4 regions of the Pedobacter ginsengiterrae genome follow, and region 1 is predicted to be linked to each of the others. Evidence: riboswitches for the same ligand, from Rfam matches in the RefSeq annotation. Region 1 holds a riboswitch; each other region holds the start of a gene.
What was found. A riboswitch is a leader RNA that binds a small molecule or an ion and turns the genes downstream of it on or off. The one in region 1 is predicted to bind S-adenosylmethionine.
Positions count from the first base shown of each region.

Region 1 (8,014 bases):
GCCCGCCGAAAGGTAGGACAAAGCCGGAAAATTGGAACCATAATAATTACCGCTTGAAACCAGGTTGAACAGCCCGCTTACCGCAGTGGCAGCAGTTCCGGCGTTAACAATGGCCTGATCCTGATCAACCTGCAGCTGGGGCTGTACGTCCAGAAATTTCTTGCAGGAGGAGAATATAATTAGGATAGTGAAAATATATAATATTTTTTTCATAATAAGAATACCTTGATGGATTAAAAAGTTATGTTGGCACCAACCTGGAAGCTTCTTGGGACCGGTGGCGTTCCCAGGTCATACCCAAGAACTGTTGCGGATGAGGAAACATTTATCTCCGGGTCGGGACCTTTGTATTTTGTCCAGAGCGCAAGATTGGAGCCACTGGCATAAATCCTTACCGCAGACATTTTAGCCTTTCTGATAAAGCTTTTAGGTAGATTATAGCCGAGGGTTATGTTGCTTAAACGGATAAAAGATCCATCTTCAATATTTCGGCTTGTCGGGCTTAAAGTATAGTTCTGGCCATAAGCGGTAAGCCTTGGCAGATCCGTTATATCTCCCGGTTTCTGCCATCTTGTTAACTGGTAGATATCCATGGCCCTGTTTGCATCACGCGTTCCCCCGCCTTCCAGGAAATAGTTGTTATTGTTGTACACCTTATTTCCGTAAACGAAATTAAAGAACACAGACAGGTCGAAACCCTGGTAAGAGAAATTGTTGGTTATTCCGCCACTGAATTTCGGCAGCGCATTTCCCAAAGGCACAATATCATTGGCATTGATGACCCCATTCTTATCCGCATCCTCATATACAGCGTTGCCGGTCTGTGGATCAACATAAAGCTGGTTATAAACAAAGAAAGTGTACATCGATAAACCCTGCACCATTCTTTGGGCAGCGTAAGCGGCAACCACAGGCGTTGGAAGCTTTTCTATTTTGTTGATGTTACGGGAGATATTAAAATTGGTATTCCACTTAAATTTACCGTCCAGATTCGCACTGCTGATATTGAGCTCAAAACCCTTGTTGCTCATTTCGCCTGCATTTGTAAGAATGGAAGAGAAACCCTTGCTTGAGGCAAGCGGGAGGTTAAGCAATAAGTTGCTGGTATATTTTTCGTATACATCCCCGCTTATGGTCAGGCGGTCCTTAAAAAGACTTAAGTCTAAACCGATATTGGTCTGGCGTGTACTTTCCCACTTCAGATCGGGATTGGCCAGTTGCGAGGCAACTGTGCCCGGATTGTTCAGGTAATTTGCCCCGGCACCCCATAGACCGCGGGAGGCAAAGTCATTTATCCCGTTCTGGTTGCCGGTAATCCCGAGGCTTCCGCGAAGTTTTAAATCCGTGATGAAGGTAACGTTCTTTAAAAACTCCTCTCCCTTAACCCGCCATGCCAAGCCTCCGGATGGAAAATAGCCCCACTGACGGTTTGCGCCGAAACGTGAAGAGCCATCGCCCCTGATGCTGAAAACCGCATAATACTTTCCGCCATAATTATAATTTAACCGTGCGAAAAAAGAAGACAGTTTATACTTTGATTCCGAGGCAGAAGAGGTCGTTGTCGCTGCCGAGGCAATCTGCTGAAAAGAGTCGTTGGGAAAGTTGGTTCCGGTTGCGAGCACCTGATTGGTCACCGAACCCTGGAGTGAGTTACCGATCAGAGCGCCAAAAGCATGTTTGCCGAAAACGTGGTTATAGTTAAGCGTCTGTTCATTGGTCCAGATCGAGTTATTGCTAACGCTGGTCGAGCCCAGATTTTTATTGGCGATACCTAAATTAGTCAGGCTGTTCCAGTATTGAAATTCGTTATACTGATTATAATCAACACTCCAGCTGGTTTTAAAGGTCAGATCCTTTAATATTTTAACTTCACCGTAAAGGTTGCTTATCAAACGGTTACTGGTACTGTTCATATTTGTATTCGCCAGCAGCACATCCAGGTTGTCAAATCCGGCCCATTTCCCCGGCGTTCCGTCTGCGTTCACTTCGGGGAGGTAGGTCGGAGTATGCAGGGCTGACTGAAGAATTCCACCCTGAGGCCCGTCTCCTACCCTCGCATTGGTCCTATAGGTCTGGGTAATAATGTTGCTGGTACCCACAGTAATGCGTTCACCGATTTTCTGATCGAGGTTAATTTTAAAACTTCCACGGCGAAAATCATTTGTTTTTAGCGTTGCTTCCTGCTTGTTCAGGCCGCCTCCGATATAGTAGGTTGTTTTGTCGTTGCCACCGGAGATGGATGCATCATAATTCTGCAGGAAGCCTGTTCTAAAAGCTTTGCTCAGCCTGTCATATGTATTCTGATCCTGAGGCAGGCCTCGTGGAGCTGGTGAAGCGGCCGGGTTATCGCTCAATGCCCTGAAAGGCTGAAACCTGTATGTGGTCACCGGTGTCGTACCGTTAGCGGCAGCATTGGCGATCGCATCTGCATTCGAATTTCTGTAAAATTCGTTGATCAGTTCCGCATGTTGCGGCCCGGTAACCAGTTCCCACAATTTGGGCGTTTTTGCAAACCCAACGTATGAACCGATACTCACTTTCGGCCCTGTATTGTATTTCCCTCTTTTGGTTGTAATTAAAATAACCCCGTTGGCTGCACGGGCACCGTATATGGCAGTAGCGTCGGCATCTTTGAGTACGGTAACGCTCTCGATATCTTCAGGATTTATATCTGAGAGCGGATTGTTGGCCTGCCCTTGAGTGGTGATTCTCTGCAAAGAACTATTGTTGACATAAACTCCATCAATGACGTAAAGGGGATCATTACTGGCATTTATCGAGGTTGTTCCCCTGATCCGGATAAACATTCCGTCGCCGGGAATCCCTGTTGATGTACTTACCTGAAGCCCGGCGGCTTTGCCCTGAAGCTGCTCCGCAAAGGTTGCCGTAGGTTTGGTCCTAATCTCATCAACGGCAATTGTAGAAACAGATCCGGTGAGGGATTTTCTGGTCTGGGTTCCATAGCCTACAACAACCACATCGTTAAGCTGGCTTGAAGTTTCCCTCAAGGTTATGGTAATCGGACTTGCTGCAACAACAAGTTCTCTGGTCTGATATCCGACATAGGTCAGGATCAAGGTATATGGCAATTTCTGTCCGGTTACGAAAACAAATTTTCCATCTCCGTCTGTTGAAACAGAATGCGTTACGCCCTTAATCCTTAAAACAACCCCCGGCAATGGCTGCTTGTTTGCGGAGTCTATGACCAGTCCCTGAAGATTGGAATTGATCAGCGGAGGAGGTTCGACCTGAGCCAGCACATCGGCTGAGCTGACAAGCAATAAAAAGAAAAGAAGAAAGCTTGTTTGAATAAAATACTTTTTCTTATGGAGAAATATTTCCATATTTAACTGGTTTTAAGTTAATGATTAGTTTCATCTGCGTAAGACTGGAGGACATCAGTGCGTGATTGGCATTACAGAACTGATATTCCTGAACGACCGGTGAGGCTTCCTCACTGGTTTTTTTTATTGGGGATTTCAACACATAATTTGAAAGTGAGGTGGATTTCTTAAGAAATTTCTTCAGTGTGCTGAAGGTAACAACCAAGAAGTTTGTGGGTATAAAAAATGTTATATAACTTGTTGATGCTCAAGCGTTCGACGGGCTTCGAATGTAATGGAAGTACTTTTTTCATGATGTGGCAAACATAAATATTAATATTTAATCTACCAAATCTATAGACTATATATTTTATTGTTTATAAAAACGGTATTTGGTAATGCAGATAGGCATTAAAGTAAATAGTATATCTAAAATAATTGAATGAGATTCCATTTCTAGGTTTACGGAAATACACAACGAGGGATCATGCAGTATCGAATACTTATCTATTCAAGTTCTTGCTGGGATATCCTTCGATGTTGCACTAGCCTGCATGCCGTTTACAGTAAGGATCAGGACAGATAGCTCAAGTTGGCATCAGCATCCCCTAGGGCATTGCCGCCTATCCGTACCAGTTTGCGTTCAAGCTCATCCTTAAGTTCCTCGGGAACATTAAAGAACTTCAATTGGTCTGCTTCTATATCATATTTACAGGTCCCGCCTGCCAGTTCGATTCTATTGACAAGTCCCTTTCCAAGGGTAAGTTCCAGTGTTAACTTTCTTGCCTTGTTGTTCAGCAGTTGCTGAAATTGTGCGATTGTAGCCATAACATTAATTTTATTTGTTGAACGTTGATCTTAATTGGGGCCATTTCAAACGACCAATGGCCCCTCCCAAAAGAATTTTGGGCTTAAAAGATTGATTATTTTGCTTTGGGGTTATCCAGAAGAGAGGCCAGTTTCTCTTTTAACGCCTCACCTCGCAAACCTCTTGCAATGATTTTTCCATCCGGGTCAATAAGGAAATTAGCAGGAATAGAGCGGATGCCATATTGTTTGGCAACTGAATTGTCCCAGAATTTCAGATCGGAAACGTGAGTCCAGGTTAACTTATCATCAGCAATTGCCTTTAGCCACGCATCTTTCTTACCGGGCTGGTCTAAGGAAACGCCTAGTATGGTAAACCCTTTGTCCTTAAACTGATTGTAGGCCGCAACTACATTCGGGTTTTCCTGTCTGCATGGGCCGCACCATGATGCCCAAAAATCTACAAGTACATATTTACCCTTAAAATCGGAAAGTTTTACGGGTTTATCATTAACATCATTCTGTGTAAAATCTGGTGCCTGAAGACCTATTCTGGTTTTTTTCACCGCAGCAAAATATACGGAGATGTCTTTACCCGTCTTAGTGGTTTTAATATTGTCACTTAAATCTGCATAAACTTTCTCGGCTTCAGGCTGAGCTGTCTCACTGGTTGCGATTTGCGATATGGCCGTTAAACTAATGTGTGAAGAAGGATTTTTACGTGCGAAATCAAGGTAAATTGGCTCAAGACCTTTGCTCGATTCCTCATACCGTTTGTAGATGGCCTCCGTAAAGGCTTTATCTTTTCTTTGTTCAGGGGATAGTTTACCAAATTCAGCGTTTATTGAAGCCAGCTTATCCTGAACAGGTTTCGTCAATGCTTTTAGTTTGTCATTATCGGCGTTGACCTGCGAACCGGAAATCGTAGCATTTTTCAAGGAATCAGCAGCAGCGAGTTTGATGTTTCCAGGTTCCAGATAAATGGAAAGTAAGTCCCGTTTACCATTTTTTTCTGCGGATTTTTGATAAACTGAGGCCCGAAGCGGATCTGATAAATCACCCTTAAATAAAAAAGAGCCGTTTTTAAGTTCTGTTGAGTCTAAAATTGATCTGCCATCTTTAGCATAACTCAGGTAAATTTTTTCATTACCTTTTGCATTCTTTAAATTTCCGCTGAGGAAAAACGGTTTCTGCGCCAATGCGGCAAGCGGAAGTGCGGCCATGGCAATAAGTAGTATTCTTTTCATATTAACTTGTTTAGATATTCATTACTGCTTTAATAATCCAGGTACGGCATATTAATGTTCATTTTGAGCATAGACCTCACCAATGAGCGTTAGTATTGCTCTAAAGCCAACGGTTTTACCTTCTATCTTAAAAATTATACCTTATAGGATTAACTTTCTCTTACTTATTCAGATTCCCGATGGAAGCCTTTCTTATCTTTCTCTTTTCGGAGAAGGATTTAGCACCTTATTTGGCAACAGGTTGCTAAGACATCATAGGGCCTTTTCCCTCAGTCTTTCTGGATAAGTCATTGAAATTACTATTTCGAATCAAAAGTGTTCCATTTCTATTTGGGTGCAAAATCTGTTTCACCATTTATAACCCATTAAATCTATAGATTTGGTAGTACAAATTAAAGCATTAAATCAATCAAAACCAATTTTTATTTTGATAAACAATATCACTAAATCATTTATCAGAATAATGTTTTAATAAATTAATAATAACTTCTAAAAATGACTGATTTTAAATTATTAATTAATGTTTTATTCCAAAACGAGGCAAAAAAAAATATATTATCATCGCATAATTTAAGCATATTTAGCTGTAAAATTTTACTACCAACCTTTTACGGCGCGGCCTTTGAAAGCCCTCTCTGCTGCTTTTTCTACCTCAACAGACTGGTAGGCTTTAACAAAACGCTTGATTTTATCCTCGTGCTTATTATCTTCTCTTGCGACAATTGCATTCACATAAGGAGACTTGCTATCTTCGATAAACAGCCCGTCCCTTGTAGATATCAAACCAATAGGTGCAGCAAATGTATTGTTGATGATGGCTATAGATACATTTGCATCGTCCAATGACCTCGGAAGTTGTGGCGCCTCAAGCTCCAATATTCTTAAGTTTTTGGGATTTTCGATTACATCATTCAAGGTTGGCAACAGCCCAACGCCGGGCTTCAGCTTGATAAGTCCCGCAGTCTGCAGGAGCAACAGCGACCGGCCACTATTGGTTGGATCATTGGGGATAATTACTGTGCTTTCATCTTTAAGTTCGTTAAGGCTTTTTATCTTTCTGGAATAACCTGCAATCGGATAAACAAAAGTATTCCCTACAATTGCAAATTTGTAACCGTGTTGTTTTGCCTGAACATCAAGATAAGGCTTATTCTGGAATGCATCGGCGTCAATATCTCCCTGATGAATTGCCTCGTGGGGCATTACATAATCATTAAACTGTAACAGTTCTACCTCGAGGTTGTACTTTTCCCTGGCTACCTTTTGGGCAACCTGTGCAATATTATATTCCGGACCAGACTCTACGCCGACTTTTATGTGGTTGGGATCATTTTTTTTCGCATTGCTGCCGCAGGCAGTAAGAAAGGTCACTGATAACAAGAGTACTGATTCTATGCTTTTTCAGAAAGTAGTATTCATTTTATGTTATGGGATTTTAAAAATTATTTTCTATGGTCAAAATATTTTGAAAGTCGATCTCCACCAAACTGGATGATAAAAACGATAACAACCAGCAGGACCAGCACGGTATTCATCACCAGCACATCATAGCCGATATAACCATACTGATAACCAATCTGTCCAAGGTCTCCTGCTCCGACTGCACCACCCATTGCGGAGTAACCAACAAGCGTGATTAAAGTTATTGATGCACTGTTGATGATTGCAGGCAAAGCCTCCGGTAAAAGTACCTTAATAATAATCTGCAAGGGTTTTGCGCCCATTGCTCTTGCAGCCTCAATGTTGAAAGCCTCCACCAAATCGTTCGGACAATCTTATTTGCACCAAACAAAATCTGCTCCTGTCGTACATCAAATGCTTTGTCCACTCAAGATGTTGTTTTCATGTCTGATTAGAGGCCTTATGCAGATGAATGTTAAAATCCAAGTGTACATTGTCATGACACTTACAATAACCTGACAAAACTTGTAAATTCATTTTATATTTCGAACTATTTGTCAGGCATAGTATTTAAAATAATCCATACAAAATTCTGACAAAAGTCTAAAAGCCACCGTGCCATGTTCTCAAAACATGACATTAAGGCTTTTTATTGGCTAATTCACGACAAAAATTCATCATATTATAGTTAGTAATCTGCTATGCTGGCATAGGCTGCGATGGATTAGGCACAGGAATTGATATTAAGTAAATAGACCTGCTATCAAACGCTAATCGACTTATAGTCAATAATTTACAAAATAATCCTAAACTATTAATATGCAAAAATTCACCAAAACAATGTTCAAGGAGCTACTGGATGAGCTTCCTTCTACAACAGAGGTTGCCGGAAGTTCGGACGATGAAGAGGATGCCAGGCCTGTTCGAGGATGTAAGAAAACGATCATCGCTTGGACATTCAGCTGTCACCGTACGGAAATGAAACAACTATTAAAAACTGAATTGCCTGATAAGCTTTCGATTATCATGACTCAGTGCTTTGAGTTAATTGATAAATATAGTGAGGACATTTCCTCAATTGATTATAGTAACTGGAAAAGAGATCACCAAAAACTTAGAGAGGCTGCAATATTTATGGAAGATTTTACCTTCTGGGAAAAGCTGTTACAATCGGGAACGGTGAGAAATCAGATTTTTGCACCACTGGTAGTAATATGCATTGTAGGCTGCGCTGCC
Region 1 covers NZ_BAABAK010000009.1:281,161-289,174, reverse strand. The annotation lists gene ABD692_RS09100 (RagB/SusD family nutrient uptake outer membrane protein) at 1-213, opposite strand, end outside; gene ABD692_RS09095 (SusC/RagA family TonB-linked outer membrane protein) at 234-3,344, opposite strand; gene ABD692_RS09090 (hypothetical protein) at 3,897-4,151, opposite strand; gene ABD692_RS09085 (redoxin domain-containing protein) at 4,247-5,377, opposite strand; SAM riboswitch class I at 5,567-5,666, opposite strand; gene metQ (methionine ABC transporter substrate-binding lipoprotein MetQ) at 5,975-6,748, opposite strand; gene ABD692_RS09075 (ABC transporter permease subunit) at 6,820-7,134, opposite strand; gene ABD692_RS09070 (hypothetical protein) at 7,598-8,014, shown strand, end outside.

Region 2 (8,014 bases), on a different contig from region 1:
AGCAGCGATATCCGAAAGTACGGCAGCACCAGTTGGATGACCACCTGCACCTTTACCAAAGAAAAACTGCTTATCAGCAAAAGCTGCCTGAACGGTTACTGCATTGTATTCATTTTCAACGTTATATAGAAAATCATCCTTTGCAACAAGTTTAGGTAAAACATAGGTAACAATATCTTTTGTATTTACTTTACGAGCAGTGGGTACTAATTTAATTTTGAAATTTTTCTCACGAGCATATTTAATGTCATGAGCAGAAAGATTCTGGATTCCGATATTTAATATTGCATCAGGATTCACAAATAAACCATAAGCGTGAGCTGTTGCAATAGCCAATTTATATTTCGGGTCGTAACCACCAACATCTAAAATCGGATCTGTTTCTGCGAAACCTAAATCCTGAGCTTCTTTTAAAGCTGCATTGTAACTTTGGTTTTCGTTAAAAATTTTTGATAAAATATAATTTGATGAACCATTGAAAATACCACTTAAAGCATGAAAAAGCTCATTATCATAATATTCTTCTAAATTTCTTATAATTGGAATACTCCCGCAAACCGCACCTTCATACAATAAAGAAGTGCCATGTTTTTGTTGTAAATCTACCAACTCTTTTAAGTGAGTAGCAATCATTTTTTTATTTGCAGAGACTACATTTTTACCGTTTTTTAATGCTGTAGTTACAATTTCATAGGCCGCATCAGCATCATTAATTAATTCTACAATCGTATTGATTTCCGAATTATTCAGGATTTCATTTTTATCGGTTGTAAATAAATCTTTATTAAGCGTACGCTTCTTTTTTGGATCTTTTATTGCGATTTTAATAATTTCTAAATTAAGGTTCTGGCTTTGGATTATGTCTAATAATCCTTGCCCTACAACTCCGAAACCAAATAAACCGATTTTTAAATTCTTACTCATGGTGTTTTAGTGTATCAAGTAGCGAGTATCAAGATTGGACGTTTGATACTCACCATCAAATTTTATTATGTTTTGCCACGGAAGTACAGATTTACACGGAATTAAATTCCATATTTTCTTTATTTTAGTGCTTCCGTGGCTGATTAATTATTTTACTTCTTTAGCCTAGGTTTTTTCCTTAAACCTTCCGCCATCTTATCAAGCTGTGTGCTGTAGCTTAATTATCTTTTTGTCTCGGCTTTCTTTAATAAAAGTACCGATGATGTTCGTTAAGGCGTTGGTTTCAATCAAGAACCCATCATGGCCATATTCAGAATGTATAGCTGCGAACTGTGCATCGCTAATGTTATCTGCTAAGAATTTCTGTTCTGCAATTGGAAATAAGAAATCATTTTCAATTCCAATTACCAAGGTATTTGCCTTGATCAATTTCAAGGCTTCCGCAATGCTTTTACGATTTCTACCCACATTATGGCTATCCATCGCTTTAGTTAAATAATAATAACTGTAAGCATTAAAGCGGTTTATCAATTTTTCTCCCTGGTAATTTTGGTAAGATGAAGCTCTGAAATTATCTGTTTTGTCGTTTACACTTTCTACTTGTGTACTTCCGTAAGCATTATACGTACGATAACTCAAAAGCGCAATACTGCGTGCTGCTTTTAAACCTTTGCTGCCACCATCAGGTTGGTTTGCGTAAAAGGTTCTATCGGTAGTAATGGCTAAACGTTGACTCTCGTTAAAAGCAATTCCCCATGGAGAATGTGCCGCATTTGTAGCTACAAGTATTAAGTTTTCAATTTTATTGGGTTCGATAATACTCCATTCTACAGCCTGCTGGCCACCTAAAGAACCGCCGATTAAAAGTTTAATTGAATCAATTCCTAAATGCGTAGCTAAAAGTTGGTGTGCCGAAACAAAATCGCGAACAGTAAATTGTGGAAACGATAAATAATAAGGTAATCCATTAACTGGATTAGTACTTAAAGGGCTTGTGGTTCCGTAGTTAGAACCCAAAACGTTTGCACAAATTATATAATGATCGTTTGGATTAAACAAAGCATTTTGCCCAAATAAACCTTCCCACCATTCAAAAACATCTGCATTAGCAGTTAATGCGTGACAAACCCAAATTACATTATCTTTTTTAGCATTTAATTTGCCATAAGTTTGATAAGCAATTTGCAGGTTGCGAAGTTTCTTGCCGCTTTCTAATTTGAATTGTTTGTTGTAATTATATGTTGATAATGTGCTCATTCTTAAAAGATATTCTGATTTGGTAACGAAAGTGATTAGGCCTGTAAACTTTTTACGTTTAATTGCGAACTGATTGCCGAAAATGCGTGTTCGAAATCGGCTTTAATATCATCGATGTGCTCAATTCCTACCGAAACACGAAGTGAATTTGGCTTAACTCCAGCAGCCAGTTGTTCGCTTTCGCTTAATTGTTGATGTGTAGTTGCCGAAGGCTGAATGATCAGTGTTTTGGCATCACCCACATTAGCTAAATGAGAAATCAGTTTTAAATTATCAATTAATTGAGTTGCGCTTTCCTTACTGCCGTCTAACTCAAAAGATAAAACCGCACCAAATCCATTGCTTAAATATTTTTTAGCTAAACTATTGTATTTGCTGCTTGCTAATCCTGGGTACGAAACTTCTTTAACTGCTGGGTGATTTTCTAGCCAGGTTGCTAATTCCAAAGCGTTATCAACATGGCGTTGCACACGAAGTGATAATGTTTCTAAACCTTGTAGCAAAAGGAAAGAATTAAATGGAGAAAGGGCTGGGCCTAAATCTCTTAAACCCTCTACACGGGCACGAATAATAAATTGAATATTACCAAAAGGACCATTAACGCCAAAAACATCGCTGAAAACCAAACCATGATAACCTTCAGATGGTTCACTAAATTGTTTAAATTTTCCGTTACCCCAGTTGTAGTTTCCGCCATCAACAATAACGCCGCCAATGCTGGTTCCATGTCCGCCAATCCATTTAGTTGCCGATTCTACAACAACATTTGCACCGTGTTCTAATGGTTTAAATAAATATCCAGCCGCACCAAAAGTATTATCAACTACTAAAGGAATATCATATTTCTTTGCAATTGCGGCTATTTTCTCAAAATCAGGAATACTAAATGCAGGGTTGCCTATAGTTTCCAAATAAATAGCTTTTGTTTTCTCTGTAATTTTCGCCTCAAATTCTTCGGGAACATCTGGGTTAGCAAAATCTACATGAATGCCTAAACGTTTAAAAGAAACTTTAAACTGGTTATAAGTTCCGCCATAAATGTGTGATGAAGAAACGATACTATCGCCCACTTCTAAAATGTTATTTAGTGCAATAAACTGTGCCGCTTGTCCCGATGCTACTGCTAAAGCTGCAACACCACCTTCTAAAGCTGCGATACGTTTTTCAAAAACATCGTTCGTTGGATTCATAATCCTGGTGTAAATGTTTCCGAATTCTTTTAACGCAAATAGGTTTGCTCCATGTTCTGCATTTTTGAAGCCGTAAGAAGTGGTTTGATATATAGGAACAGCTCTTGAACCAGTTGTTGGGTCTATTTCCTGACCTGCGTGAATTTGTAAGGTTTCAAATTTATATGATGTTGACATAATTTCTAATAATTAAATGTGTGATTGTTTGATAAGTTTACCCGAAATCATGAATCTTAAAATCATGAAAATTCTGGTAGGCGTTAGGCGTATCCCGATTTATCGGGACCTTCCAGTTTGAAATAGAAACAAAAAAGGAAGTTTTTTAAATTACTGTATGCAACAGCACATACAAGTAATCGCCTGCATATCACAACAGATAAAAGAAATAGAAATGTTTTCTACCTTTTTAAGGTTTACACTGGGCTCGCTTTGCGATAGAAGATTTAATGTTTTCATCAGTTCTAATTTATATCTCCAAATAACACCATGTTATTCGGTCAGGAATTGGCACCTTCTCTTTCTGAGGGTTGCCAGTGGGTCACGGAGCCAGTCTCTCGCCACTTCTTTATAAATCAACCCGATTAAGATTGACTTCTATTTAGCTGTTTGCCAAATAATATTTCAAAGGTGAGAATTTAATTTTAATTCACAAAATAAAATTCTGAAAATTAAATAATATATTGAAAATGAACTACCTAATTTTATATTGAAATGATAAAACGCAATATTTAATATAAAATTTACGCTTAAAACTCTAAGTTTGTCTTACCTATTAAAATCTAATCATTAATGAAAAACGCAAAAAACCTTTGCTTCGCAGTGTTATTAGCCATTGCAAGTATCAATCATGCCAATGCTCAATTCGGCGGATTAAAAGATAAATTATTAAAAGTTGGAACTGCACAAGGCGCCAAAGCTTTAGGAGTAGATAAATTTTTAAAACAACCTGCAGCAATAACAACAGCTTTCGAAGATGTAAATCGCGAAGGCGAAATGATGCCCGACTTTAAAGCCACGCTAAAAGCCCAGCCTTTATACTTATTGCCTAAAAATCCAGATGGCGGTTTTGTGCTTTGCGAAGGACTTTATGAAATGACCAATAAAAGTTATTGTTTAAAAGCAGGCACATTTGCGCCATCAAAAGGCGATGGTTATATGTTTGCACCAGTTTTAGGCCCGAAAGAGGAAATTGTAGTTTCTATATTAAAAAGTGCAGAAAAACACCAGGATGTAGATCAACACGATATTCAGGTTTTGCTGTGGACAATTATTGCCCGTACAAAATTTGCCGATTATGCTGGTCAGGTCAAGTTAACTGCCATAAAACTCTTAACTCCAAAACAGCTTACTCAATTAGAAGGAGGCGCATTAGGCGTTCTACCTTTCGATGTGATGGAGAAAGCTAAAGACCAATTGCCATCTGGTATAAAAGCAGTTTTTGAAGCCGAAAATAACATTCGCCAACTGGTTTCTTCAGGTAATTATACTTATGCCGACATGGAAAAGTATGCAATAATCGCTGGTATGGCTCCACCTCGTGCTGATGTGCCAAGCGGCATCTGGACCAAACATCCTGATGGGTATTATGTACGTTATTATCCTTCAGGTTACTCCATAACAAAAGTTCAGGTTTATGTACCAAAAGAGTTAATCGCTGCAGGAAATAGAATCGTTTATGATGCTGCTGGCGACATCGCTTGTCCTGCAAATACTGGTTCTCAGCGTTTAGCGCAAACAAACGAGCCATTAAACCCAAACTATTCGGCTAAGTTAGTCACCGCTTGTAATCCGAAATAAAATTTGAAAATGAGCGGGATTGTAATTCTTCGGAATATACAGTCCCGCTTTTCGCTGTAGCCCCGATAAAAAATCGGGGGCTGCCGCTGCAATCGGGTTTATAAACAAAGGGTTAGTTTACCACCTGTTATTAAGCGTTCGTCATAGCGAGGAAAGAAGCAATATTAATGAGCTAGACCTAAAAATTTTAAGATTGCTTTGTACTTACTGAATGGGATTTCTAGTTTTTGGTAATTAGAAACTTTAGCCCATTTAGTCAAAAAAACGCTCTAGTTCGATCTAAATGAGTATTTCCTTCAACAAGCTCAGGATGACAAAAGTTCTATCCTAAAGCCTGTTCCAAATCTGCGATAATATCATCAACGTGTTCTAATCCGACCGAAATTCTTAATAAATTTTTAGGCGTTTTGCTATCAGGTCCCTCTACAGAATATCTATGCTCAATTAAACTTTCAACACCGCCTAAACTCGTAGCTTGTGCAAATAACTGTACTTTATTAACTACCATACTGGTTTCCTCTGCATCGCCTTTAACTAAAAACGACATCATTCCGCCGAAATCTTTCATTTGTTTTTTTGCAATTTCGTGTTGAGGATGACTTTCTAAACCTGGGTAAAAAACAGCCTCAACTTTTGGGTGGTTCGCTAGGTAATGAGCAACTTTTTTCCCGTTTTCGCAATGACCTTTCATGCGATAGGCCAAAGTTTTAATACTTCTGCAAAGTAAAAAGCAATCAAATGGCGATGGTACTGCGCCACCAGTTTGTTGAATATTTTTGATTTTCTCCCACAATTCATCCTTTTTGGCTGTTACCAAAATTCCTCCAAGAATATCGCTGTGGCCACCAAGGTATTTGGTACTGCTATGCATTACAATATCGGCGCCTAATAAAATTGGGTTTTGTAGGATAGGCGATGCAAAAGTACTATCGCAAGCTAAAGTAATGTTGTAGCTTTTTGCAATTTTAGAGATTTCTTCAATATCTGTAACTTTTAATAATGGATTTGAGGGTGTTTCAATCCAAATTAATTTAGTGTTTGGCTTTACACAATCTTTTATTAGCTCTAAGTCTGTTTGATCAACAAAATCGAATTCTAATGTTTCATTAAAAATCGTTAGTAATTGCTTTTTAATTCCCCAATACATATCATCTGGTGCTATAATATGGCTGCCTGGTTTTAAAGCCTGAAACAAGCTCATGCCGCAATTATTGCCAGATGCAAAAGCCGCTGCATCTTCACCGTATTCTAATTTGGCTACAGTGTTTTCTAAAGCAGAACGATTTGGATTGCTCACACGACTATACATATGCCCACCTGGATAAGCTCCGTTTTCATCACGAAAAAAAGTTGTCGATAAATTTATAGGTGGCGTAACATCTCCAGTTGTATTCTTAACAAGATTAGAAGCGTGAATAGCAAGGGTTTCGGGTTTCATTATGATTTTTGTTATTGAGGATATTTTTATGCGCAATTTAACAATTTGATACTAATTTTTAGATTCAATTTGTTTTGGCAAGATTTATGTGTTTGTTCTGACGAAAATTAATTAAACAAAAAATGAGAAGATTATTTATAGCTATCGCGATAGCATGTTCTACCTTAATTATGATGCAAAGTTGTAACACTGCAAAAAGAGTAACTGCAGGTGTAACAGGGAGCAGAGGCACGGTTGTACGTGATTGGGTTGTAAGCAATGTGGCTTTAGAAGGATTACCTGATGGTGCTGTTCAAGGTTTATTTGGAGAAAAATCTTACAAATGTTTTCAAGGTAGTACCTGGAAATTAACTAACAGCGGAAATGGTTCTTATACATTACCAGCTTCAAGCACTTGTGGAGCAGTAATGCAAACTATTTTCTGGTCGGCTGCACCTAAAGATCAAACTTTCCAGTTTAAAAAAATCTACGAAGGTGATAAAGCTAAAAATGTTGCTGAAGGTTACCGCTTAGTATTAACAGAACTTTCAAGTACGCAGATGGTTGTAAAATCGCCAATTGAGTTTGGAGGAAAAACAGCAAATATTGTATTAACATTTGTTCCAGCTGCAAGATAAAATCTACCTAAAAAAACATAATTAAAAAGTACTTCTAAATAGAGGTGCTTTTTTTTTGCCACAGATTCCCGAATTGATTATGATGATGTTTTTTGCCACGCAAACACAGATTGACACTTAATTTCAAGGGGAAATATTTCTATGCTTCCGTAACAACTTTTATTTTAAATAATTTTTTTTAAGTTTTCCGAAATTTAAAAACAGTTAATCTGCGGCTAACTTGCCGTTTGTTACAAGAAAATGATTTTCAAATCGCCTCAATATTGTATTTTTGTTCAAAATAAAATCAGAAATGACTACAACTTCACAAGTTGAAAAAATATTAGCTGATACTAACTTATCAACTGAACTACAAAACATAGCACAAAAGGTTCTCAACGGAGAGCGAATTACTTTTGAAGAGGGAGTGCATCTTTACGAACATGCCGAATTAGGTTATTTAGGAATATTGGCTAATTTTATCAGAGAGAAAAAGCATGGCGATATCACGTATTTTAATCGGAATTTCCATTTAGAGCCAACAAACCTTTGTGTTTACGATTGTAAATTTTGTTCTTACTCTCGACTAATTAAGCAAAAAGAAGAAGGCTGGGCTTTAACTATGGAGCAAATGCTCGATATCGTTAAAAAATATGATGGTGAGCCTGTAACTGAAGTTCATATTGTTGGCGGAGTTTTGCCACAGTATGATATGGCTTTCTATTCTGCTTTGTTTACCGCTATCAGAGAACATCGTCCTGAGCTGCATGTGAAAGCATTAACACCAGTAGAATATCATTATATTTTTAAGA
Region 2 covers NZ_BAABAK010000005.1:77,282-85,295, reverse strand. The annotation lists gene ABD692_RS06920 (homoserine dehydrogenase) at 1-924, opposite strand, end outside; gene ABD692_RS06915 (homoserine O-acetyltransferase family protein) at 1,123-2,181, opposite strand; gene ABD692_RS06910 (O-acetylhomoserine aminocarboxypropyltransferase/cysteine synthase family protein) at 2,217-3,548, opposite strand; SAM riboswitch class I at 3,835-3,945, opposite strand; gene ABD692_RS06905 (hypothetical protein) at 4,161-5,168, shown strand; gene ABD692_RS06900 (trans-sulfuration enzyme family protein) at 5,491-6,606, opposite strand; gene ABD692_RS06895 (hypothetical protein) at 6,729-7,223, shown strand; gene mqnE (aminofutalosine synthase MqnE) at 7,516-8,014, shown strand, end outside.
Region 2: it holds a riboswitch for S-adenosylmethionine, as region 1 does, so the genes downstream of both, ABD692_RS06910 (O-acetylhomoserine aminocarboxypropyltransferase/cysteine synthase family protein) here and ABD692_RS09085 (redoxin domain-containing protein) in region 1, are expected to answer to the same signal.

Region 3 (8,014 bases), on a different contig from region 1:
TAAAATTTTATCACCAAGTTTTATGCCTGCCTGGTATGCAGGGCCATCTTTAATTACGCCTGTAACCATCATGGTATCGTTAAGCATATAATATTCTATGCCGACCCCTTCAAAATTTCCTTCTAAATTATCCTGCATATCCTGTGCATTTGCAGGAGGAAGGTAAACACTATGAGGATCTAGTTGATGTAAGACGCTATCGATAGGTAAATTTTGCAAAGAATCCGTGTTGATGTCATCTACATAATTTCCATTAATGATATGTAGGATTTCATCTAGTTTTGCAGAATTATTTGCAGTTAACGAAGGACTTTTTTTAACGCCAAAACCCTGGTCTTTGATGAATTTTATGCCCAAAAACATCCCAACTATTAAAATTACAGAATAGCTTGTCGCGATTAGGATATTATTACGGGTATTCTTTTTCATTGGCGTTATGCAAATTTATGAAAATTAGCGGGTTGATTATTTTTTTAACCACATTTTATCGTCTTTTGTTTCTAATTTTTAACATAAATTAACGCCAAAAAACCGTTCAGCTAATTTTATAACATATATTTTTCGTTTTTTAGGGTAGTTTTTAGAAAGAATTTACCGAATTTTATCAAAATTAAATTTATGAACAGAGTTACCGAGCAAGAATCAAACTACAACGACATCGATAAAATGTCGGTAATGGAAGTTTTGCAGGGCATCAACAACGAAGATAAAACTGTAGCCTTTGCAGTAGAAAAATCTTTGCCTCAGATCGAAAAACTAACTTCGGCAGTTGCCGAAAGAATGAAAAAAGGCGGTCGTCTTTTTTATATCGGAGCGGGTACGAGTGGTCGTTTAGGCGTAGTCGATGCTTCAGAATGTCCGCCTACTTATGGTGTGCCGTTTGATTGGGTTGTAGGTATTATTGCAGGTGGCGATACGGCAATTAGAAGAGCTGTTGAGTTTGCCGAAGATGATGCAGAGCAGGCCTGGAAGGATTTACAGGAATTCGATATTAATGAACATGATTGTTTAGTAGGCTTGGCGGCATCGGGCACTACCCCTTATGTGGTTGGCGGCTTAAATACTGCCCGAAAACTTGGCGTTTTAACAGGATGCATTGTTTGTAATACGGGAGGCCCAATTGCGGCGGAATCTGATTTTCCAGTAGAAGTAGTGGTCGGACCTGAATATATTACAGGTTCTACTCGTATGAAATCTGGAACGGCGCAAAAACTGGTTTTAAACATGCTGAGTACCACAGTTATGGTTCAGTTAGGGCGTGTTGTTGGAAACAAAATGGTTGATATGCAGTTAACTAATAATAAATTGGTTGATAGAGGGATACAAATGGTTGCCGACGAATTAAATATTGGTTATGATGAAGCTGCCGATCTTTTATCGGTTCATGGAAGCGTACGAAAAGCGGTAGAAGCAAAGCAACAAGGCGTTAAAAGTTAAAAGCTACTTGTTTAAGGACGAATTTTCAGAAAGAACCCATATAGTTTAATTTTTAGCAAAGCCATTAGCTAGCTTTTAACCTTCAACTTTTAACTTAAAATGCACGAAATCGAACCTTATTACCAGTGGAGAGATGAATACATTTCGGCAGAAGATGAGCGTTCGCCATTTTACAATACCGAATATTCGGAACTTTACTTCGATAAACAGATTTACAATTTTTTACTCCATCCGCAGTGGGATGAATTTGGATCGAACACGCTTTACATGAAAGTGCTCTATGCAGATTACGATCGGAGTTACGCTATAATTGAATTAATCGGTGAATGGAATGATGCGATAAATAACGACATCATGCTGCTCAAACGGGATATTTTAGAGTTGATGATGGATGAAGGCATAAACAAATTCATCCTTATTGGTGAGAATGTTTTAAACTTCCATGCTTCTGATGATAGTTATTATGAAGAATGGTTTCAGGAAGTAGAAGATGGCTGGATTGTGGGCGTAAATTTCCAGGAGCACGTTATTCAGGAGTTTAAAGATAATAGCATCGATTATTATATTAATTTTGGTGGTGCTTTTGATAATCTTCCCTGGCGTACACTAAAACCGTTACAGTTCTTTAAGAAAGTTGAAGAATTACTGACAAAAAGATTGAACTAAATTGTTATTTTTAAAATCATTAAATACACAAAATAAAAAATGGAACAACAAAATTATCAATATCAGGAAAACAGCGTTTTTGTACAAGAAGGTTCTGTTTCTAAGAAATTCTTCGCAAATGTTTTCTTATGGATGTTTGTGGCATTAAGCTTATCAACAGTTGCTGCATATCTTTTCGGTACAAACGAACAATTTATGCAATACTTAATTAATATCAATCCAGAAACAGGAAAAGCTGGTATGTCAATTTTTGGCTATATTGCTATGTTTGCACCACTTGGTTTGGTTCTGCTAATGGGTTTTGGTTTAAGTAAACTTTCATACCCAGCATTAGTTGGAGTTTTTGTTTTGTATTCGGTACTAACAGGTATCAGTTTAAGCTTTATCCTTCTTGCATACACTTCAGGTTCGGTAGTAAGCTGTTTTGCAGGTGCTGCTGGTATATTTGGTATTATGGCTGTAATGGGTTACACCACAAACATCGATTTAAGTAAATTCGGACCAATTTTAATGGTTGGCGTGATCGGTTTAGTTATTGCGAGTGTTGTTAATATGTTTATTCAAAGTGAGCAATTCAGTTTATTTATGGCTTTCATCGGTATCGCTATTTTTACAGCTTTAACCGCTTACGACGTTCAAAAAATTAAACGTATTGGCGAAGGAATAGAAGCAAGTGGCGAGCAGGTTTTACAAGTAGAATCTAAGAAAATGGCCATTGTTGCAGCATTATCTTTATACTTGGATTTCTTAAACATCTTCCTTTTCTTACTTCGTATTTTCGGAAGCAGAAAGTAATCTGTAAACAGAACAATATTCTTAAGGCCATGCAGTTTTGCGTGGCCTTTGTAATTTTATTTGGTAGCAAAGCGATAATTTTTGGAATTGATGTTGCTTTGTTGCATTTTTGTATGCTTATTAAGAAAGACGGAGGGATTAGACCCAACGAAGTCTTAGCAACCTGTGCCAACAAGGTGCTACATTCTAATCTCAGCAGTGGCGAGAGCAGATAAGTTTTAGTGGTAGTTTACACGCCAACTTTTAAGATAAGCTTTTTAAGTATCAGGTATAAAGTATCAAATATAAAGACATGTTCGTCTAATATTTTTTGCTCGTTATCTGCAGTTAGATCGATGTCAAGAAATCTTGCTACTCGACACTAACAACTTGCTACTAGAAACAACAAATGAGCATTAGAGAAGAATTAGAAAAACGTATTTTGGTAATCGATGGTGCGATGGGTACCATGATTCAGCGTTATACTTTAACGGAAGAAGATTTTAGAGGGGAGAGATTTAAAAATCATCCTTGTGATGTTAAAGGCAATAACGATTTGCTAAACATTACACGCCCTGATATTATCAAAGCCATACACCTCGAATATCTAACATCGGGCGCTGATATTATAGAAACCAATACCTTCAGTACACAACGTATTTCCATGGCCGATTACCAGATGGAAGATTTGTCTTACGAGATGAGTTTCGAAGGTTCGAGAGTTGCCAAGGAAGCGGTTGATGAGTTTATGGCAAAGAATCCTGATCGGAAATGTTTCGTTGCTGGCGCTATTGGCCCAACTAATCGTACCCTTTCTATGTCGCCTAACGTAAACGACCCTGGTTACAGAGCCGTTTATTTTGATGAATTAGAGGAAGCTTATTACGAGCAGGTACGTGGCTTGGTAGATGGTGGTGCAGATGTACTCTTAATTGAAACCATTTTTGATACTTTAAATGCTAAAGTGGCTATTGTAGCCATCAAAAAATACGAAGAAGTAATTGGGCGGAAACTGGAAATTATGATTTCTGGTACCATTACCGACGCTTCGGGCAGAACTTTATCTGGACAAACTGCAGAAGCTTTCTTAAATTCTGTGATGCATGCAAAACCCTTAAGTATCGGTTTTAACTGTGCTTTAGGGGCAAAAGAAATGCGGCCTCACATTGAAGAATTGGCAAATAAAGCAGGTTGTTATGTTTCTGCTTATCCCAATGCAGGCTTGCCAAATGAGTTTGGTGCTTATGATGAGCAACCGCATGAAACCGCACACTTGGTTGATGATTTTATTGCATCAGGTTTTGTAAATATTGTGGGTGGTTGTTGTGGCACAACGCCAGAACATATTGGTTGTATTGCGAATAATGCAAGAAAGGCAGCTCCACGAAAATTACCAGTAATTGAGCCTTTTATGCGTTTAAGCGGCTTGGAACCAGTAACTATTAAACCAGACAGTATTTTTGTAAACGTTGGGGAGAGAACGAACATCACAGGTTCTCCAAAGTTTTCTAAATTGATTTTAGGCGGAGATTACGAAGCTGCTCTTGCCGTTGCCTTGCAACAGGTAGAAGGTGGCGCACAGGTAATTGATGTGAATATGGATGAAGGTATGCTCGATTCAGAAGCAGCCATGACCAAATTCTTAAACCTCATTGCTTCAGAACCTGATATTGCCAAATTGCCAATCATGGTCGATTCTTCTAAATGGTCGGTTATTGAAAATGGTTTGAAGTGCTTGCAGGGAAAAGGAATTGTAAACTCGATTTCACTTAAAGAAGGCGAAGATAAATTTAGAGAGAGCGCTCGTAAAATTATGCAATACGGTGCTGCGGTAGTGGTAATGGCTTTCGATGAACAAGGACAAGCCGATAATTACGAACGTAGAAAAGAGATTTGTAAAAGAAGTTATGATATTTTGGTCAGTGAAATTGGTTTTCCTCCTGAGGATATCATTTTCGACCCGAATATTTTAACCGTTGCAACGGGATTGGAGGAGCATAATAACTACGCTGTTGACTTTATAAATGCCACAAGGTGGATCAAAGAAAATCTGCCACATGCAAAAGTGAGTGGTGGAGTTTCGAATATTTCATTCTCTTTCAGAGGAAATAATACCGTTCGCGAAGCGATGCATTCTGCCTTTTTGTATCATGCCATTCAGGCGGGTTTAGATATGGGCATTGTAAACGCTGGTATGTTAGAGGTTTATCAGGAAATTCCACCTGAGCTTTTAGAGCGTGTGGAAGACGTTTTGCTTAACCGCAGAGATGATGCTACCGAACGATTGGTTGAATATGCCGATACCATAAAAAGTAAAGGTAAAGAAGTCGTTCGAGATGAAGAATGGAGAAAAGGAACGGTGGAAGAAAGGTTATCGCATTCGCTTGTAAAAGGAATTGTAGAATACCTGGATGATGATGTTGAAGAGGCTCGTCAGAAATATCCCCGTCCGATTCAGGTTATTGAAGGTCCGTTAATGGATGGGATGAATATTGTGGGAGATTTATTTGGCGCAGGCAAAATGTTTCTTCCGCAGGTGGTAAAATCGGCAAGGGTAATGAAAAAAGCCGTGGCCTATTTATTACCATTTATTGAGCAGGAAAAGTTAGATAACCCAGACCAGAATCAAAGTTCATCAGCGGGTAGGGTTTTAATGGCTACGGTTAAAGGTGATGTGCATGATATTGGAAAGAATATTGTAGGCGTAGTATTGGCTTGTAATAACTTTGAAATTGTAGATATGGGTGTCATGGTTCCTGCACAGGAAATCATTAAAAAAGCCAAAGAAATCAATGCCGATATAATTGGCTTAAGTGGTTTGATTACACCATCGTTAGATGAAATGGTTCACTTCGCCAAAGAAATGGAGCGTGAGAATTTTACTATTCCTTTAATTATTGGTGGAGCAACAACTTCTCGTATTCATGCTGCAGTTAAGGTAGCACCAAATTATTCGGGGCCTGCCATTCACGTTTTAGATGCTTCGAGGAGCGTTACCGTTTGTAGCACCTTAATGAATCCTGAAACAAAAGATGAATATGTTGCAGGCATCAGGGCTGAATATGATAAAGCACGTGAAGCACATTTAAACAAACGTTCTGATAAACGTTTTAAAACGCTTGAACAGGCTCGAGAAAATAAATTCAAAATCGATTTCGAACAAAACCTTCCAGTTCCTGAATTTACAGGCACCAGGGTTTTCGATAATTATCCTTTGGAAGAATTGGTTCCATATATCGATTGGACACCATTTTTCCATACCTGGGAACTTCGCGGAAGTTATCCGAAAATATTTGATGATAAAAATATTGGCGATGAAGCCAAAAAGCTATTTGATGATGCGCAAACTTTGTTAAAACGAATTTTGGATGGTAAGTTGCTAACAGCCAGGGCTGTAATTGGTTTTTGGCCTGCCAATACGGTTGGTGATGATATTCAGTTGTCTGTTGACGGTGATGTGTTACCAGCTAACGCTCAACATGCAACAGGTGATAAGCAAATGGTTACCATTCACACGCTTCGTCAACAGGCAGAGAAAGTAGATGGACAACCATATTATGCCTTATCCGATTTTATCGCACCAAAAGAAAGTGGAATACAAGATTATTTTGGTGGTTTTGCTTTAACTGCGGGTATTGGGATTGATGCTTTGGTTGAGGAATTTGAATCGAATCACGATGATTACAACAGCATTATGGCCAAGGCTTTGGCCGATCGTTTAGCTGAAGCTTTTGCCGAGCGTATGCACGAACGTGTGCGTAAAGAGTTCTGGGGTTATGCAAAAGAAGAAAACCTGAGCAATTCTGAATTAATTAAGGAAGAGTATGCAGGAATTCGTCCAGCGCCAGGATATCCTGCCTGTCCTGAACATACCGAGAAAGGAACGCTGTTCGCATTACTTGATGCAGAAAATAAAATCGATTTACATTTAACTGAAAGTTACGCCATGTATCCAACAGCTGCGGTAAGCGGTTTCTACTTTGCTCATCCACAATCAAGATATTTTGGTTTAGGAAAAATTACAAAAGATCAGATTGATGATTATGCCATTCGTAAAGATATGTCGGTTGAAGAGGTAGAAAGGTGGCTTTCGCCGAATTTAGCCTATTAACTGATGCCAGTTGCGAGTTTTCAGTTACCTGTCTTGGAGATAATACATAAAGAAGATTTCCGTCGAATAAACATGATAGAAAAAGAAAAAAAAGCTTACACCGATTTAGATGTTTGGAAAGAGGCGAGGATTTTGGCGAATGAAATTTATACTGCATCCAAGTTATTTCCTAAAGAGGAATTGTTTGGTTTAACTAGCCAAATGAGAAGATGTGCTGTTTCAATCGCTTCAAATATCGCAGAAGGGTGTGGAAGGAATTATCCAAAAGACAGCATTCAATTTTTCTTCATTGCAAGAGGATCAATATATGAATTGGAAACTCAAACTTATATTGCTTTTGATCAAAGCTATTTAACTGCTGAATTGTTTAAATCTTTATTAAATAGAATTGAGATAACCAGAAAGCTTCTAAGTGGATTTATCAAATATTACCAACAACTTGTGAAATAGGCATCTAACCAGGCAACACGTAACGAATCTTTATTAAATAGGATTGAGATAAACAGAAAGCTTCGAATTGGATTTGTTAAATATTAAGAACAACGTGTGAAATAGGCATCTAAACAGGCAAGACGTAACGAACTTTTATTAAATAGAATTGAGATAACCAGAAAGCTTCTAAGTGGATTTATCAAATATTACCAACAATTTGTGAAATAGGCATCCAAGCAGGCAACACGTAACGAACAACACGCAACAGAATGAAGATTACAGACCATATAAAAAACGCAAAGGGTAAAACCTTATTCTCTTTTGAACTATTACCGCCGATAAAAGGACAAAGTATTCAGTGGATTTATGACGCCATTGATCCGCTTTTGGAGTTTAACCCGCCTTTTATCGATGTGACTTCACTCCGCGAAGATTATATTTACAAAGAGCAGGAAAATGGCTTGTTGCAGAAGGTTTCTTACCGTAAGCGTCCAGGAACTATTGCCATTTGTGCGGCAATCATTCATAAATATAAAATTGATGCCGTTCCGCATTTAATTTGTGGTGGTTTTACCAAAGAAGAAACAGAGAATG
Region 3 covers NZ_BAABAK010000020.1:333,129-341,142, forward strand. The annotation lists gene ABD692_RS20150 (S41 family peptidase) at 1-429, opposite strand, end outside; gene murQ (N-acetylmuramic acid 6-phosphate etherase) at 619-1,437, shown strand; gene ABD692_RS20160 (hypothetical protein) at 1,537-2,103, shown strand; gene ABD692_RS20165 (Bax inhibitor-1/YccA family protein) at 2,143-2,898, shown strand; SAM riboswitch class I at 3,013-3,116, shown strand; gene metH (methionine synthase) at 3,287-6,988, shown strand; gene ABD692_RS20175 (four helix bundle protein) at 7,061-7,438, shown strand; gene metF (methylenetetrahydrofolate reductase [NAD(P)H]) at 7,690-8,014, shown strand, end outside.
Region 3: it holds a riboswitch for S-adenosylmethionine, as region 1 does, so the genes downstream of both, metH (methionine synthase) here and ABD692_RS09085 (redoxin domain-containing protein) in region 1, are expected to answer to the same signal.

Region 4 (8,014 bases), on a different contig from region 1:
GTTCCATACGGCTGACCAACAGCTGCTATCACCTGAGCAGAGTTTGTTGCAACAACATAATTCTGCAGCAAACCAGCTTTATCTAACTCGATTACCTTGCTTCTGTTTGCCGCATAATTCACATCGATATCCCAGGAAAATTGCTTTTTAATTGGTGTTAAGCCCAATTGAATCTCAATTCCTTTATTATTAATCTTTCCTGCATTTAAAAGTTTTGAACGGAAACCTGTTGACGGACTTACATCAACGCTTAAAATCTGATCGTAACTATTGGTATTGTATAAGCTTAAGTCTAAACGTACTCTTTTACTAAAGAAGGTTGCTTCGGCTCCAAGCTCTGATGAAGTTGTTGTTTCGGGTTTTAAATTTGGATTTAAATCTGTTGTAGATGCCGTAAGTTGTGGATTTGAACCAAAAGGCGCACTAAAAACGTAAGTATTAACCGAACGATAAGGGTCTGCATCTTTACCAACCTTCGACCAGCCACCACGAATTTTTGCGTAATCAAGTACTTCGCTCTTAATATCTAGTGCTTCAGTTAATATAAAACTTCCATTAAATGATGGATAGAAATAAGAACGATTTTGAGCCGCTAAAGTAGACGACCAATCATTACGAGCGGTAATGTTTGCGTATAAATAATTTCTAAAACCGATTTGTGCCGAAGCATAAACGCTATAAGATTTTAGCTTACTATAATTATTAGAAGAAATAAGCGGGTCTCTGGAATTACTCAAGGAATATAAGCCTGCTACGGCTAATCTTGGCGCACTTTGATCGTTTTGCTCGATATAACGTGTACGAATGTTGCTACCTGCTAATGCCTCTAAGCTAAAATCTTTATTTAGTTGTTTGTTAAAATTCAAAGTTGCATCCGTGTTATTCTCACTAACTGTAAATGCACTTTCCGAATAAGAGCCAAATGGTGTTCCATTTGTACCATAAGCAATTTTTATTTTACGGCGATCGTTATAATAATCTGTTCCCGAGCTGAAGTTAAATTCCAAGCCATCAATTATTTTATAGTTTAAACCTAAACTACCAATAATACGTCCACGCTGCTGAGAAACCGTATTTTCGTAGGCTACCCAATATGGATTGCTATAATAGCTATTATTCCAGTTAAAGGTATTTCCGTTTTCATCAAGGTAATTTTTTAATTGATTAATATCGACCTGACGACCAAACCAGGTAAACTGCAACATCGTACTGGTCGATCTTGAACCACCAGTTCCAGGCAAGTTATCGGAGTTTAGTTTGCTATAATTTGCGTTAGCTGTAACACTTAGTTTTGGCGTTACCCTTAAAGTTGTGTTTAGGGAGAAAGTATTTTTATCCTGACCAGAGTTTGGAACAATACCACCTTGTTGTAAATTATTGTATGATAAGCGGTAATCGAATTTTTCAGATGCATCAGCTATTGCAATGCCATTACTTAAAGAATATCCCGTTTCAAAAAAATCGCGAACATTATTTGGGTTTGCAACAAAAGGGACTGCTACACCTTTAGAGAAAAACTGAGGAATTAATCTACCATCTAATTTTGGTCCCCAACTTTCATCAACACCATCATTAATGCCTCCTCCTTTACCATCAACGTAACTAAATTTACCTTCAGAGCCTTGTCCGAAAGCATTTTGGTAAACTGGAAGTGTTAGCAAACTTTCTGCAACAATGTTCGAATTAAGGGTAATCCCTAATCCTTTTTTGTTTTTACCCGTTTTTGTTTTAATAATGATTACACCAGCTGCTGCTCTCGAACCATACAAAGCGGCAGCATTTGGGCCTTTTAATACACTTATCGATTCAATGTTATCTGCATTAATATCAGAAATTGTATTTGCATAATCTCTGGCTCCACCAGAATTTAATTGAGAATTATCTACTGGAATTCCATCGACTACGAAAAGTGGTTGATTATTACCTGAAATCGAAGTTTCTCCACGAATCACCACTCTCGACGAACCCATATCGCCCTGGCTATTGGTAACCCGAACACCAGCAATTTTACCTGCAAGAGCATTAACTAAATTAGATTCTTTTGCCTCTGCTAAATCCTGCCCTTTTAACTCCTGAACGGCATATCCTAAAGATTTTTTTTGTCTGGAAATACCCAAGGCGGTTACAACAACCTCGTTTAAGGCATTTTCGCTCGATTGAAGTGTAACAACTATAGCGCCCGAATTTTTATTGATTTGAATTTCCTGCGTTTTAAAGCCTATGTAAGAAATAACCAATGTACTTTTATCTGGAGCATTAATCGAGAATGCACCTTTAGCATCAGTTGCAACAACTTGTTTGGTTTCTTTCAGTAAAACTGAAGCTCCAGGAATGCTTTCTCCAGATGTTTCTTTAACCGTTCCAGTTACAACTATATTTTGCGCTGTAAGTTTTTGCCCTATGAAAAGCAAAAATACAACCAGCGGTAGTTTTAAATTTTTAAACATATTTTTTTATTAATGATGAGTTAATGTTCGTAATAATTAGGCATAGCAAGCCCAGCACAGTTTTAAACTGTATTTTTTTGATTAAAAATATTGAGGGCTATTAAGAGCGCCTGTTAAAACTAAGAAGCTTTAACAGGGCTTACACATTCGGAAGAACCCGATATGTTTAATTGAAATGTTTTTTTTGAATTTGCGCTCGTCTGTCTTTTTCATTTGAATGGATTTTAATTAATACTACTTATCAGAATAGCGGGCAAAAAAAAAGCACCCCGTAAATCAGAAGTGCTCCACTTATTGTGTGGGTTTATCGCAACTGACTTAACTACCCGACATTCCTGCCAGATGGAATTAGCACCATTTCCTCATAATAAGGATGGTTGCTAAGGTTTCGTAGGGCCATTCCCTCCACCTTTCTTGATAAGTATTTTAAAATAACTGGCGCAAAGATATAATTAATCACATATACTCTATAGTTTTTATAGATTTTTTTATAAATATTTTTTCTTTGGGAAATAGCTCCTTATATTTGTCGACTAAATTAGTAGATAAAAATATCCCAATGTATAATAAATCCCTATATATTCCCTTTGCAATTGCTTTTGCAATTCCATCGATTAGCTTTGCCCAAGGGCAAAAGGCCGAATCTATTGTTCATGCAGATGCACAAGCACATAAAAATTATAACCAAAAATCTGCCGCATTTTCGCCGAATGGAAACTGGAGGGGTGTATTTAAAATTAAACCCGACCTTGACATTCCATTTAATTTTGAGATAAAAGATAAAGACGGCCTGAAAAAACTGTATTTCAGAAATGCAGAAGAAAGCTTTGAAGGTGGAGTGATTAAGCAGACGGCAGATTCTATTTTTGTAAAAATTGATCAGTTTGATAACGAACTTGCACTTGGCATTAATGGCAATACCCTTAACGGCAGTTTAAGAAAACAAAATGGTACGGGCAAAGCCACACAAATTTCTGCTGAGAAAAAAGATTACCGTTTTGAGCCAAATGGTAAGGCTGCAGCGGGTAATTATTCTGGCAGTTACGATGTGATTTTTAAATCTCCCGATGGGAAAGAAGAGAAGACTGTTGGTTTGTTTAAGCAAACTGGCAATAAAATTACTGGAACTTTCCTACGTGTAACGGGCGATTCACGTTATTTGGAAGGAACTGTTCAGGGAAATGAATTTCAACTTTCAGCATTTATCGGCTCTTCCCCTTCTTATTACAAAGGAAAATTTGAATCGGATGGAACTCTAACTGGTGAAATTTTAAGCGCAAGAGGAAGTCAGCCATTTACGGGAGTTAAAAATAAAGATGCTGCGCTTCCAGATGCATACAAATTAACCTATCTGAAAGAAGGTTATAAAACTCTAGATTTTTCTTTACCTGATGTAAACGGGAAGAAAATTTCGTTGAAGGATGATAAGTATAAAAACAAAGTAGTTGTATTAACGATTACTGGCAGTTGGTGCCCAAATTGTATTGATGAAGCTGGTTTTATAGCACCTTGGTATAAAGAAAATAAAAAACGAGGCGTAGAAGTAATCGCTCTTCATTATGAGCGTCAAACCGATGCAGAATATGCTAAAAAAGCATTAACAAATTTCCGAAATCGTTTTGGAATTGAATATGACCAGGTAATTGCGGGCAAGGCTGATAAGCAAGCTGTTGCCGAGTCTCTTCCGGCTTTAAATTCATTTGTATCTTTTCCTACAACCATTTTTATTGATAAGAGTGGTAATGTAGCTAAAATACACACAGGCTATAATGGACCAGCAACGGGTAAGTTTTACGATGAGTTTGTCAAGGAATTTAACAGCGAAATTGATGAACTGCTGAAAAAGTAGCTGGTATAACCGCTAGCGATCATCTGTTTGTAATTCATCATTGCGAAGCACAAAATATTCCTAATTTGATGGTTTTCCTTTTAAGAATGCTTCTAACCTTGCAATGACTAAAGTTTATCCATTTTGCTGGCACATTCACATAAATTAAAAAGGTTTGTTTCGATATCGAAACAAACCTTTTTTATAAGCGTTAATTTATAAAATATTTTGAGAAACTATTTTTCTGATTAAGAAAGATGCTTTGATAAGTCTTCGATTTTTTCGCAGCCAACCTGATCCATTACTTGCTTAAGCTGAGTTTTAAGCATCGACATGGTATGATTTCCTCCTTTATCACCCAATGCACCAACTCCATACATAAAGGTTCTACCTAAAAAAGTAAATTCTGCACCAGCAGAAATTGTTCTGGCAATATCCGGACCTGAGCGAATTCCACTATCCATCATCACTTTAATTTTATCTTTATACTGCGATGCAATTTGAATTAACGGCTTAATCGCAGATTGGCCAGCATCTAATTGTCGGCCACCATGGTTGGAAACAATAATTCCATCCAAACCTAGATTAATCGCCATTTGTGTATCTTCCTCTGTTGCAACACCTTTCAAAACCAACTTACCTTTCCATTTATCTCTAATAGAAGCAATCCTATCGGCATTTAATCTGCCCGAAAAGGTTCTATTCATATACAAACCAAGTTGTTTCATATTTAAACCTTTTGGCATATATGGCTTCATGGTTTCGAAAGCAGGTTGGCCATGAAATAAAGTTCTTAATGCCCATTCAGGTCTACCAACAATTTGCAACATATTTCTAACCGACATTTTTGGTGGCATAGCTAAGCCGTTACGAATATCCCTCGGTCTGAAACCAAAACTTGGTACATCACAAAGAATAACCAAAACCTTACAACCAGAAGCTTCTGCCCTATTAATTATATCATCTTTTATCAATTCTTCTGCTGGATGATATAACTGATACCAGGCATTACCTTCTGTAATTTCCATAATTCTTTCAATCGAAGCCGTACTAACCGTACTCAAAATGAAAGGAACGTTATGCTCAAAAGCAGCTTTTGCTAAAATTTCTGGTGCATTCGGCCATATTAAGCCTTGTAAACCTACAGGAGCAACACCAAAAGGGGCATCATAAGTATGCCCGAAAAGTTCTGTTTTTAACGATGCTTCTTTAAAATCTTTCAGATAATAAGGTAAAAGTTCTAAAGCTCTGATATCATCCGTATTGCGAAACAGATTTACATCTTCATTACAACCACCATCCAAATATTCAAAAGCAAAACGTGGCATTTTCGATTTTGCTTTATTTCTTAAATCATCTACAGATGGGTAATCACTATTGTATATCCAACTCATGGGTATATTTATTATTTAGGCTTCAATACTTCGCTGCAAAGCGGAGTAGTATTTTAATTGAATAATATCACTCGGTGCAGGGTTTTCATTCCAGGCATCGTGAATGGCTAAAGCAGTACCTATTGAGGTAGCTTGCGATACCGAAGAAGCGTAAACTTCTATATCTGGGATAGCGGTTGCCAACAGATGCATGTAAATTGCATTTCTTCCAAATCCACCATCTACAAAAATTCTTTTTACACCTTGATTTAGGATTAGTTTTAAAGAGTAAACCTGTTGCTTTACTAAATCTAAAATTAATTGATGATAAGCTTCTTCGGCAGTTTTAAAAAGATTTAAATCTCGATCTGGAAATGCAGAATTAGCCGAAAATTCAGTCTGGATTACCGCATTTTCAGGGATTTTATTTGCAAGATTTAAAACTAAACCAGCATTAAACTTTAAGTGCTTAAATAAATAAGCTGCCCGATCAAAATGCTCTGCAATTCTTTTCAATTGAACCTCATGTTCGTAACCTGCAAAAATCCTTGAGGCTTTAACTGCTTTTCCTTTAAAATGCATATAACAAAGGCAATCTTGCTTAAGTTCTTTTTCTGTTAAAACATCTTGATTAAAAGGATTTAAACTAATGCACCAAGTTCCGGTAGAAAGCAGAACAAACGGAGTTGTAAAATTTGCAAGATATGGTATTAAAGCTGCAGAACTATCGTGTAAACCTACACCAACATTAAATTCTTTACCTTCAAAAGTTGCTTTAACACTAGAATCAGCGGGTGTAAATTCTCCGAATTTTTCAATGAGTCCTTCAGCAGATACCCATTTATGGTACTCATTTTTACCAAAATCCCATAGCTGCGTATGGCAACCAATACTGGTAATATCGCTCATACCTTTACCTGTAATCAGATAACTTAGATATTGTGGCAAATGAAGGGCATACTTTACCTTATCAAAAATTTCAGGTTTTTCCTTTTTTAAACGATAAAGCTGCATTCCTGAATTCAGACTACCTAAAATTGGCGACGCTGTTTCTAACGAAATTTTTTCTTCACCACCATAAGTAGAATAAAACTCTTTTTTTAATTCTTCGGGATACTCCTTTAAATAATTATAAAGCGGCGTAAGTGGTTCGCCTTTTTCATCAAGATAAACAAAACTAGCGCCGTAAGTAGAAAAATTAATCGCCTTAATATCGTATTCTTTAAGTTGTAAAACCTGATTTAAAGAATCGAAAACCGAAGAGCGAAGACTTTCCAAATTCTCGCAAACTTCTCCATCCTCATCTTTTGTTTCTACAAAACGGGCCGAACGCTCGTAAACGATGTTGTAATTTTCATCGATTAAAAACAATTTTTTGTTTGTTTTCCCTACATCAAATATAGCTACAACAGCTTTGGGCATCTTTATTTCTCCTAAATTATAATCCTGTTGCAATTGTATTTAAACCTCTTGTGTTAACTAAATTTTTTCTACAATCTAAATCACGATATAAACTAATTGGCGATAATGCTGCTCCAGTTCTTAATCTAGCTTCGGCAACCAGCGCTCTCAAATCGCTACGGAAAGTATTTTGAAGAATTTCTTGTGCAGCAGCAACATCGTTATTATCCTGAGCAGCATTTAAAGCTTTTCTATCAACCAATAATGCCTGTGCATAAGCAATCATAATCGCTTCTACCGATTGTAATAAATCTTCTAACGGATCTTTCACATTGTGAGAAGCATCGATCATCCAGCCTAAATCTTTTGCATGATTCATTCCTTTTGCATCCATTCCCTCCACAAGTTCGTTAAAAATTAAGAACAATTGATAAGGCTTAATACTTCCAGCAGTTAAATCATCATCTCCGTATTTAGAATCGTTGAAATGGAAACCACCCAGTTTACCTTCCATTAAAAGTAACGACACAATCTGCTCGATATTTGCATTTGGTAAATGGTGACCTAAATCTACCAGCGTGTAAGCTTTTTTACCCAATTTATTTGCATAAAGTAACGATTGTCCCCAATCGCCGACAGTTGTAGAATAGAAGTTTGGTTCGAAAGCTTTATACTCGACAAACATTTTCCAGTCTTCTGGCAAAGCCGAATAAATTTCCTGTAAACTTTCTAAAGTATTTTCAAAAGCCTTGCGAAAATTTAATTGTCCTGGAAAACAAGAACCATCTGCTAACCAAACCGTTAAAGCATTTGACCCTAAAGCTACACCTTGTTTTATTACTTCGATATTGTGTTCAATTGCTTGTTTACGAACTGCTTTATTTACATTTTGAAGGGAGCCAAATTTATAGCTGTGTGCCGAACCAGCCTGATCCTGAAAAGTGTTGGAGTTCATGGCATCGAAG
Region 4 covers NZ_BAABAK010000001.1:360,572-368,585, forward strand. The annotation lists gene ABD692_RS01440 (SusC/RagA family TonB-linked outer membrane protein) at 1-2,447, opposite strand, end outside; SAM riboswitch class I at 2,763-2,871, opposite strand; gene ABD692_RS01445 (peroxiredoxin family protein) at 3,007-4,296, shown strand; gene ABD692_RS01450 (alpha-hydroxy acid oxidase) at 4,524-5,669, opposite strand; gene ABD692_RS01455 (FGGY-family carbohydrate kinase) at 5,685-7,070, opposite strand; gene ABD692_RS01460 (sugar isomerase) at 7,087-8,014, opposite strand, start outside.
Region 4: it holds a riboswitch for S-adenosylmethionine, as region 1 does, so the genes downstream of both, ABD692_RS01440 (SusC/RagA family TonB-linked outer membrane protein) here and ABD692_RS09085 (redoxin domain-containing protein) in region 1, are expected to answer to the same signal.